DNA from 2 places in the Cupriavidus malaysiensis genome. Region 2 is predicted to be linked to the other one. Evidence: predicted binding sites of a transcription regulator. Region 2 holds the regulator's gene; the other holds the start of a gene.
What was found. Region 2 encodes sigma-54, which starts transcription at its own class of promoters, with help from an activator protein. Its sites were predicted from a motif close to TGGCANGNAANCTGCTTT; they were not measured.
Positions count from the first base shown of each region.

Region 1: BKK80_RS28970 (isopenicillin N synthase family dioxygenase) is a predicted target of sigma-54. The motif match lies at 1,613-1,630, and genes of this name have one in related genera.

Region 1 covers NZ_CP017755.1:2,134,827-2,139,881, forward strand. Annotated here, with positions in the region: gene BKK80_RS28965 (helix-turn-helix transcriptional regulator) at 1-289, shown strand, start outside; gene BKK80_RS28970 (isopenicillin N synthase family dioxygenase) at 338-1,336, opposite strand; gene BKK80_RS28975 (ABC transporter substrate-binding protein) at 1,985-3,010, shown strand; gene BKK80_RS28980 (isopenicillin N synthase family dioxygenase) at 3,025-4,041, shown strand; gene BKK80_RS28985 (glyoxalase/bleomycin resistance/extradiol dioxygenase family protein) at 4,038-4,469, shown strand; gene BKK80_RS28990 (LysR family transcriptional regulator) at 4,557-5,055, shown strand, end outside.
Region 2 covers NZ_CP017754.1:835,692-840,746, forward strand. Annotated here, with positions in the region: gene ptsN (PTS IIA-like nitrogen regulatory protein PtsN) at 1-258, opposite strand, end outside; gene hpf (ribosome hibernation-promoting factor, HPF/YfiA family) at 644-994, opposite strand; gene BKK80_RS03655 (RNA polymerase factor sigma-54) at 1,044-2,519, opposite strand; gene lptB (LPS export ABC transporter ATP-binding protein) at 2,620-3,414, opposite strand; gene lptA (lipopolysaccharide transport periplasmic protein LptA) at 3,470-4,096, opposite strand; gene lptC (LPS export ABC transporter periplasmic protein LptC) at 4,154-4,783, opposite strand; gene BKK80_RS03675 (KpsF/GutQ family sugar-phosphate isomerase) at 4,800-5,055, opposite strand, start outside.

The DNA of each region.
Region 1 (5,055 bases), on a different replicon from region 2:
CTGCGCCGGCGAGGCCACGCTACCCGAGCGCGTGCGCCGGCTCGCCGCGCTGCGCGAGGCGGAAGGCTATATGGCACGGGTCGAGCGCGACGGCGAGGATTGGCTGCTGATCGAAGACCACTGCCCGATCTGCGCCGCCGCGCAGACCTGCCAGGGCTTCTGCCGCGCCGAGCTGCAGGTGTTCCGCGAGGTGCTCGGCGCGCAGGCGCGCGTCGAGCGCGAGGAGCATCTGCTGGCCGGCGCGCGGCGCTGCGTCTACCGCGTCAGCGCCGCCGGTGAGGTGCCATGAGCGATGCTGCGAGCGATGCCAGGCGCGGCGCCATGATTTCCGGCGCCTTCAGTACGCCTTGAAGTTCGCGCTGACGCGCTGCTTGAGGTAGTCGCCCGCGCTGATCGGCGGGTACTTGCCGGCCGGTCCCGCGATGATGGCATCGCGGTTGGCCTGGCAGAAGAAGGCGATGCTGTAGCGCGCACCCATGGACTCGTGCGGCGCCGGATTCCTGACGCGGTGGAAGTTGGAAGGCAGCCGGTCGTCGCTCCAGCGCATCAGCATGTCGCCGATATTGCAGGTGATGACGGTCTCGTCGGGTTCGATCGAGGTCCATTGCTGCGCCTCCATCTCCTTGCCCGGGCAGACCTGCAGGCCGCCCTGCCCGGTGCGCTGGAACAGCAGCGTCAGGCAGTCGAAGTCGGTGTGGGCGCCGGCGCGCCACAGGCCGAGCTTGTCCTGGTACTCGGGCGGGATCGCATAGTAGTGCAGCAGGCGCAGCGTGCTCTGGTACTCGGGCGAGGCGGGCGCGTGCGCGCGCGTGAAGAAGTCGCTGTCGAAGCCCAGCTTGTCGGCGAAGCACGACAGCACTTTCATGCCTACCTCCCAGCACTGCGCCTCGAAGGCGAGCAGGGTGGACTGGAAGCCGGCCAGGGCTTCCTCGCCCGGCCACAGGCCGTCCATGTGCGGGCGCGTGATCTGGTAGGACTCCTTCTGGTCCGGCGTGCCGGTCGACGGCCGCACCTGGGCCTTGCTCTCCCAGCCGGCATTGAGCGCCTTCTTGAGCGGGTGGCGCGCCTTGACCGCCTCGGGCAGGGCGAAGAAGCGCTCGGTCATGGCGAAGGCCTCGTGCACCCGTGCGAGATCGATGCCGTGGTTGGCGACCTGGAAGAAGCCGACCTCGGTGGCAGCCTGCCAGAGCTGGTCGGCGATCTCGGCCTTGCGGCGCGCGAAGTCGGACAGGTCGATGCGGCGGATCTCGCGCGCATGGGTCTCGGAGCCCATGGCACCCATGCGCGACTCCTTGCGCAGCTCGGCGAGGGCCGAGCCCGCCCCTGCCGCGGTCATGGCGTCGGCATCGGCGGTGGCAAGGGAAACGGCGGGGATGGCGGTGGTCTCGTTCATATGGATTCTCCTGGTACGGGATGAGGATGGCCGGACCGCGCAGCGCCGGCCGACCGGGTACCGGGAGCAGCGTCCCGCCAGCGCGGCCGCATCGCCCCCGGGCCCCGGCGGCGGCGAACACAGTGTTCGCGGCGCGCGGACCGCAAGAGCAATTCCCGGCCTGCCGTCGCATGCCCGGCATGCACACGGCTGGTGAACGCTTCTACTCTTGCCCGGGATCAAGCAGGTTCCGGGCCAGCGCCCGGCGCGCCGTTCGCGCCCATGGCGCGCACCGCCGCGGCGCCACGCCACCTCGGCGGCGCCGCCAGCCGGTGCATGCAGCAGGCGGCCCGCACCAATCCGGCCGGCGGCGCAGCATCCACGCACCGTCAGCGCACCATCAGCGCGCCGCCGGCTCGCCGCTTCACCCCATGGCACGGTTCCTGCAAAAACGCTGCAGGAGTAGAAGCGTTCAGCGGCCCCGCCGCCCGGAAATTGCTCCAACGAGGTGCGACGCCGCCACCCGCCGCCGCGCGACCCCGCGCATGCCATGCCGCTTCCGGCGGCCGCACCGGTGACCGACCGTCATTCGCCACGAGGGCAAGGACCACCATGCAACGACGCTCCCTGTTACGCGCCGCCGGCGCGACCGCCCTGCTAGCCGCCACGCCGTTCGTGCGTGCCACCGGCTCGCAGCAGAAGTTCAAGTTCAACCTGGGCTGGAAGGTGGAAGCCTCCGGCGCCGGCTTCCTGCTCGCGCAGCAGCGCGGCTACTACAAGGCAGCCGGCCTGGACCTCACCATCGATACCGGCAACGGCTCGTCCTCGGCCATCAGCCTGGTGGCCGGGGGCGCCTACGACTGCGCCTCGGCCGACCTGGCCAGCATGATCGAGTTCAACGTCAACAACCCGTCCGCCGCCCTCAAGGCGGTGGCGATCCAGTACGACCTGAACCCCAACGCCATCCTGGTGCGCAAGGGCGGCCCCATCGCCCGCCCGGCCGACCTGGCCGGCAAGCGCATCCTGGGCCAGCCCTTCAATGCCTCGCGCAAGCTGTTCCCGGTGTTCGCCAAGGCGCAGGGCTTCGACGCGGCCGGGGTGCAGTGGGAAAACGTCGCGCCGGACCTCGGCGACACGCGCTTCGCCAAGGGCGACTTCGACGCCGCCGCCTACTTCTTCTTCACCGGCCTGCTCAATCTCAAGGCGCGCGGCATGGGCCCCGAACACCTGACCGTGTTCCGCTTCTCCGACTACGGCATGAAGTCCTACGGCAACGGCCTGGTGGCCAACCGCCGCGCCATGGCCGAGCCGGAGGTCCTGCGCGCCTTCGTCAAGGCGTCCACGCGCGGCTGGCTCGATGCCATCGCCGATCCCAAGGCCGGCGCCGCCGCCGTCAAGGCGCGCGAGCCGCTGGCCGACGAGACGCTCGAACTGGAGCGCCTGCGCCTGATCGTCGACGGCACCATGAAGACCCCCGACACGCGGCGCGACGGCTGGGGCGCGGCCACCACCGCGCGCCTGCAGGCCACCCTCGACGAGACTGCCGGCGCCTTCGGCCTGAAGACGGCGCCGGCCCCGGCCGACATCTGGAGCGAGCAGTTCCTGCCCGCCGCGGCCGAGCGCCGCCTCAAGGCCTGAGGGAGGGACACGCCATGGCCCTTCCCATCCTCGACCTCACCGATGCCCTCGCGCCGGGCGCGCCGCGCAGCGCCGAGGTGGCGCGCCAGCTGCGCGCGGCCGCCATGTCCAGCGGCTTCTTCTACGTGCGCCAGCACGGCGTCGATGCCGCCCAGGTGGCGCGGCAGTTCGCCCTCGCCGAGCAACTGCTCGACCTGCCCGCCGCCACCCGCGCGGCGCTGGCGATGCGCAACTCGCCCACCCTGCGCGGCTTCGAGAACCTCGGCGAGCAGACCCTGGACGAGCACGCCCGCCCCGACCTGAAAGAGAGCTTCTTCTGCGGCATGGCCTATCCGGACCAGCATCCCTATGTGCTGGCCGGCTACCAGTCCTACGGCCACAACCAGTGGCCGGCCGAACTGCCCGGGGCACCGGCGCAGTGCGAGGCCTACATCCAGGCCATGCTGGCGCTGTCGCGCCGCCTGATGCAGCTGATCGCGCTGTCGCTCGACCTGCCCGAGCACTACTTCGACCACACCAGCGACAGTCCCATGGTGACGCTGCGCATGGTCCGCTATCCGGCCCATCCGGCCGATGCCGACACGCGCACCTTCGGCGCCGGCGCCCACACCGACTGGGGCTGCGTCACGGTACTGGCCCAGGACGCGCACGGCGGCCTGGAAGTGTGCATGCCGGACGGCAGCTGGGTGGCGGCCACGCCGATCGACGGCTGCTTCGTGGTCAACCTGGGCGACATGATCCCGCGCTGGACCAACGGCCTCTACCACTCCAACCCGCACCGCGTGCGCAACGTGCATTCGGGCGGCGCGCCGCGCTATTCGATCCCCTTCTTCTACGAACCCGACTACCTGGCCCGCATCGAGCCGGTGCCGGGCGTGGTGCCGGCCGGCGAGGCCCCGCGCTTCGCGCCCTGCACCGCCGGCGAGCACCTGCGCGAGATGTACGACAAGACCTACGGCCTGCAGCGCGGCCCGGCTGCCGCCGGCCAGGCCGGACACGCCGGCGTCGCCGCAGCGGGAGAGCCCGCATGAAGCTCTGGTTCCATCTGCTGTGCCGCGACATCGAGGCCCAGTGCGGCTTCTACGGCGCGCTGCTGGCGCTGCCCGAAGCCGTGGCGAGCCGTTCGCCGATCTACCGCGCGCTGGAGGCGCCAGGCTTCCAGTTCGGCTTCAACGCCGCCCCGGCCTATGCCTTGCTGGCGCTCGAAGACCGCCGCCCGCAGGCCGGCGCGGGCGCGCCGCCGGTGGTGGCCTACCCGACGCTGATGCTGGACGCCCCGCACGCGGTCGATGCCGCGGCGCGGCGCGCAACGGCGCTGGGCGGACGCCTGCGCAAGGGGCCCTATCCCACCTACTACGGGCAATGGCAGGCGGTACTGGAAGACCCCGAAGGCAACGTCTTCCGCGTCGCCTGCATCGGGCTGCCGGACGGCGTCGAGCGGCCGGCGCTGCCAGCCTGAGGCGGTGCGGCGGACCGGCCGCCAGGGCAGGCATAGTAAGATGGCGCCCCGCCCGGCCGCGCCAGGCAGTCCTTTGCGCCACCCGCCATGCTCCGCCTCGACGATCTCGCCATCTTCGTGCTGGCCGCCGACAACGGCAGCCTGTCGGCCGCCGCGCGCGTGGCCAATATCGCGCCGGCCGCCGCCAGCGCGGCGGTCAAGCGGCTGGAGGGCGAACTGGGCGTGCGGCTGCTGGCGCGCTCCACGCGCAGCCTGGGCCTGACGCAGGAAGGCGAACGCTACCTGGCACACGCGCGCCGCGCGCTGGCCGACCTCGATGCCGGCCGCGACGCGCTCGCCCAAGGACGCCAGGCCATCGGCGGCGAGGTCTCGCTGTCGATCCCCTCGGACCTCGGCCGCCACGTGCTGGCGCCCTGGCTGGATGCCTTCCAGCAGGCCCACCCCGCGGTCTCGCTGCACGTGCGCATCGGCGACCGCCTGGTCGACATGTTCCGCCAGCGCGTGGACGCCGTGGTGCGCTACGGCGTGCCCGACGACTCCTCGCTGGTGGCGCTGCCGCTGGCGCCGGACAACCGGCGCGTGCTGG
Region 2 (5,055 bases):
CGGCTCGGCCAGACGCATGAAGGCGGCCAGCGGTTGCTTCAGGCCCTTGATGCGGCCATGCGGGATGGCCACGCCCGCGCCCAGCCCGGTCGAGCCCAGCGACTCGCGCGCGAACAGGTTGTCGGTGACCGTGGCCCGCGCCACGCCATGGTTGTTCTCGAAGAGGAGTCCGGCCTGTTCGAAGACGCGCTTCTTGCTGGTGACGCTGACGTCGAGTGTGATGTTGCCTGGCGGCAGCAATTTGGCCAAACGGTTCATGGCAGGTGCGCAGGGATTCCAGATAAGCGGCCCGGTGCGCTGCGCGCCCGGCCGGGTCAAAGAGGCGGAATATCCGCTCGCTCCGCCGGTCGGGCGCCGGCATGCGGAGTATCGGACCATTATAGAGCAGCCCGCCCGCCTTCTTGTGCGGCGCGCAAGCCGCGGTCCCGGCGGTAGCGGCGACTCATGTATTGGAGAGCATACACTGCGTCGCGCCACTTGCGAACTCCCCCGGACGAGGGCGTGTACGGGGCGTGCACGCGAGCCGGTCCGCCAAAAGCAAAAAACCGCGCTTTATGCGCGGTTCGTGGTCTGGCCCTTGTGCTGGTGGCCGACGGGCGGCCTCAAGGCAGATCAGGCAGATTGTTCTTATTGTTTTCTCTGGCTATTGCTGCATCTGTGCGGCAGCCATCTGGTACTTCACGGATTCCCGGTCGTGGCTCTGCACGCGGTCCTTGTACCGGATGACCTGACGGTCCAGCTTGTCGACCAGTGCGTCGATCGCCGCATACAGGTCTTCGTGGTGCGCCTCGACGAAGATGTCCTTGCCCTTCAGATGCAGATTGATTTCCGCGTACTGACGCCTGTCCTTTTCCTTGTGGTTGTCGACAGAGAGCAGCACGCTAACGCCGATGACTTGATCGAAATGCCTGACGATACGCTCCAGCTTCGTTTCCACGTACTCACGCAGGGGTGGCGTGATGTCCAGGTGGTGTCCACTGATCTTGAAGTTCATAGCGCTTCTCCTTCTGAAAGAGCCACACCAGGCAGGCGATGCGGCTCGGCTACAAAGACTTGCGGAGATTGACTGCCGGGATCTTCAGCGCTTCTCGGTACTTGGCGACCGTCCGGCGCGCCACGACGAAGCCCTGATCGCCCAGCAATTCGGCAATTCGGCTGTCGGACAGGGGATTCTTCGGGTCTTCGGCTCCTATCAGTTGCTTGATCAAGGCTCGGATAGCCGTTGATGAAGCAGCGCCGCCCGTTTCCGTGGACACATGGCTGCCGAAGAAGTACTTCAGCTCGAAAGTGCCCATGGGGGTGGCCATGTATTTGTTAGTCGTCACCCGAGAGATGGTTGACTCGTGTAATCCCAGTGTATCGGCAATCTCCCGCAAAACCAAGGGGCGCATCGCAATTTCACCGTGGCTGAAGAAGTTCTTTTGACGCTCGACAATGGCCTGTGCGACACGCAGGATGGTGTCGAAGCGCTGCTGGATGTTCTTGATCAGCCAGCGGGCTTCCTGCAGTTTCTGCTGCAGGCCGGCGGCACCGGATTCGCCCTTGGCGCCGCGCAGGATCTGCGCGTACATGTCGTTGATGCGCAGGCGCGGCATCACGTCGGGATTGAGTTGGGCGATCCAGCCGCTGCCGCTCTTGCGCACGAACACGTCGGGCACGACGAAGTCGGCCTGCGGACGGTTGTAGGCGTGGCCCGGATACGGTGCCAGCGAGCGGATCAGGTCATGTGCTGCCTTCAGCGCCGTCTCGTCCACCTGCAGCGCCTTCTTCAAGCGCGTGTAATCGCGCGCGGCCAGCAGTTCCAGGTGGTGGTTGACGATGCCCAGCGCCAGCTCGCGCTGCGGATGCGACAGCCGCCGCAGCTGCAGCGCCAGGCATTCGGCCGCATTGCGCGCTCCCACGCCGGGTGGATCGAAGCTCTGCAGCAGGGCCAGCATGGCCTGCACTTCCTCGATCTCGAACTCCAGCTCTTCGGGCAGCTCTTCGCAGATCTCCTCGAGCGTGGCGCTGAGGTAGCCGTCGTCGTCGAGCGACTCGATCAGGAAGATGGCCAGGCCCTTGTCGCGCGCCGAGATCTTCAGCGGCGCGAGCTGTTCCATCAGGTGCTCGCGCAGGGTCGGCTCGGCGTCGCGCAGTTGCAGCGGCGCCTTCTCGTCTTCGTCGCCCTGGGGGCGACGCGCGAAGTCGTCCAGGCTCCAGTCGCTGCCGTAGTCGTCGGCGCCGTCGCCGAAGCGCTCTTCATCGCCGCCGCCCTCGTCGCTGCGTGCCTCGCCATTGCCCTGCGCTTCGGCCGGGGCCGGCGCGGGTGCGCTCTGCACGTTGATGCTGCCATCGGCGGCCACCCGCAGCGGGCTCTCGATCCAATCGTTTTCGCGCTCGAGCAGAGGGTTTTCGATCAGGGCCTGCTCGACTTCCTGCTGCAGTTCGAGCGTGGAAAGCTGCAACAGCCGGATCGACTGCTGAAGCTGTGGCGTCAGTGCGAGATGCTGGGAAAGGCGGAGCTGAAGCGAAGGTTTCATGCGGCCTATTCTATGCCCATCCGCAGCGCGATGGAACGAAAATTGCTAACGTTCCTGCCGCTTTGTCGCGGTCCCGCGCCGGCGAGGCGCGGCCACCGCATCACATGCGGAAGTTCTCGCCCAGGTAGACCCGGCGCACCGATTCGTTGGCGATGATTTCCTGCGGGCGGCCCTCGGCCAGCACCGCGCCCTCGCTGATGATGTAGGCGTGGTCGCAGATGCCCAGCGTCTCGCGCACATTGTGGTCGGTGATCAGCACGCCGATGTTGCGCGCCTTGAGGAAGCTGACGATACGCTGGATCTCGCCCACCGCGATCGGGTCGACACCGGCGAACGGTTCGTCGAGCAGGATGAAGCGCGGGGCCGAAGCCAGCGCGCGCGCGATTTCCACGCGCCGGCGCTCGCCGCCCGACAGAGACAGCGCGGGATTCTGGCGCAGGTGGGCGATCTGCAGGTCGTCGAGCAGCGCGTCCAGGCGGCGCTCGATCTCCTGCGCCGACAGCGGCTTGCCGTCGACGATCTGCAGCTCCAGCACCGCGCGGATGTTCTCCTCGACGTTGAGCTTGCGGAACACCGAGGCCTCCTGCGGCAGGTAGGACAGGCCCATGCGCGCGCGCTCGTGGATGGCCAGGCCGCTCAGGTGCAGGCCGTCGAGCACGATGTCGCCTTCGTCCAGCGCCACCAGGCCGACGATCATGTAGAAGGAGGTGGTCTTGCCGGCGCCGTTGGGCCCTAGCAGGCCGACCACCTCGCCGCTCTTGACGTCGAGCGAGACGTCCTTGACCACCGTGCGCGAGCCATAGCGCTTCTTCAGGTGGCGTACCGTCAGCGTGCTGCCGCCGGCGGACTGGCCGTTGCTGGCGGTGGCGGCGGGGGCGGTCTGGGTATCGGTCATGAGGGCAGTGCGTTGGGAGCGCCTGGCGCGCTGGATGCGTTGCGTTCGGCTGGGTTCAGGACTTGGACGGCGCGGGTGCGGACTTCAGCTCCAGCGGCGGCGCTGCCGGCGCGCTGGCCGGCTGGCGCGGCGAGAGCACGGCGCGCACGCGTCCCGAGGAGGTCACCGCGCCTTTGTCGCCGCTGCTGCTGGCCGTGTAGTACTCGTTGTTGCTGTCGTAGGTGATCACGGCGCCGCGGATCTCGTCGATCTGCTTGCCGCCCGCCAGGCGCGCCATGCGGGCCTGGCCGATCAGCTTGGAGATGCCTTGCTTGCCGTCGTACTCGATGCGGTCGCCCCAGCCGTCGATGTACTCGTCGACGTTGTCGCGCTTCTGGCGGATATAGGCGAGCTTGCCCGGCTTGGCGGTGGCGATGGCGTACTGGTAGCCCTCGGGGTCGGTGCGCAGCTCGGCGGCGTCCGATTTCAGCACCATGGTGCCCTTGGTCAGGACCACGTTGCCGGTCAGCGTGTAGACCTGCTTGACGTCATCGTAGCTGGCGTTGTCGGCCTCGAGCACCAGCGGCTTGTCGCGGTCGGCGCGCTCGGCGTGGGCGGCCGGCGCCAGGCAGAGCGCGGCGGCCGCGGCCAGCAGGGCAGGCGAAATCCGGGCGCGGAACCACGTCTTCAAGGCAGGCATCATGATGGTGAGCGGATGGAGAAAGCGGCGGCTGCGGGTTGCCGCGCGCGGTTGCATGACTTAGGACCTCGGCGCGGGCGCGCCGCGCGGGGTGGTGACGATAGTGCCGCGCACGTTGCCGAACAATTGTACTTCGCGCGTGACGTTGTTGAAGAGCAGGCCGTTGGCGTTCATCACGGAGACGCCGCGGGTGAGCTGCACCGGTTTGTCGGTCTTCACGAGATCGTCGTTGACGAGGATCCGGAAGTACTCGGAGGCCGCGCTCATCTGCGGGTCCTGCGCCGGGTCGGGACCCTGCGCCCGCACGATGAGGCCGTTGTCGTAGAGGTCGATGACCGAGCCGTCCGCGTTCATCTTGCCGCGGTCGGCGCGGCCGCTCACCGGCGGGCGGCCCGGATCGTAGGAGCGCATCGCGGGGCGGGCGAACTCGTAGGTCTGGTCGTCCTCGAAGTGCACCATCTTGTCGCCGTTGAAGCGCAACTTGGTGTCGCCGTTCACGTCGAGTTCGGTGGCCGCGAAGCGGTCCATGTAGTAGTCGGGCTCGTGGCGTGCCGTCTTCGGGCCGGTCGCGGCTTCGCGCGGCGAGTTGATCTGCACGAGCCAGAACGTGCTGCCGGCGACCACCGCCATCAGCAGCATGGGCAGCGCGCGCATGGCGAGCCGGCTGAGGGAAGACAGGATGGATTGCATGGGCGCCCGACGTGCCTCAGATGACCTTGGCGCGGGTCAGGTCGTGGATGTGCAGCGCGCCGACCAGGCGCCCGCCCTCGTCCACCACCAGCAGCTGGTTGATGCGGTTGGCTTCCATCAGCTGTACCGCCTCGACCGCCAGCCGGTCCGGGCCGATGCTGCGCGGATTACGGTGCATGACGTCGCCGATCGGCACCGTCTTCCAGTCGCGCGGGGTCTCCAGCAGGCGGCGCAGGTCGCCGTCGGTGAAGACGCCGATGGCGCGGCCGTCG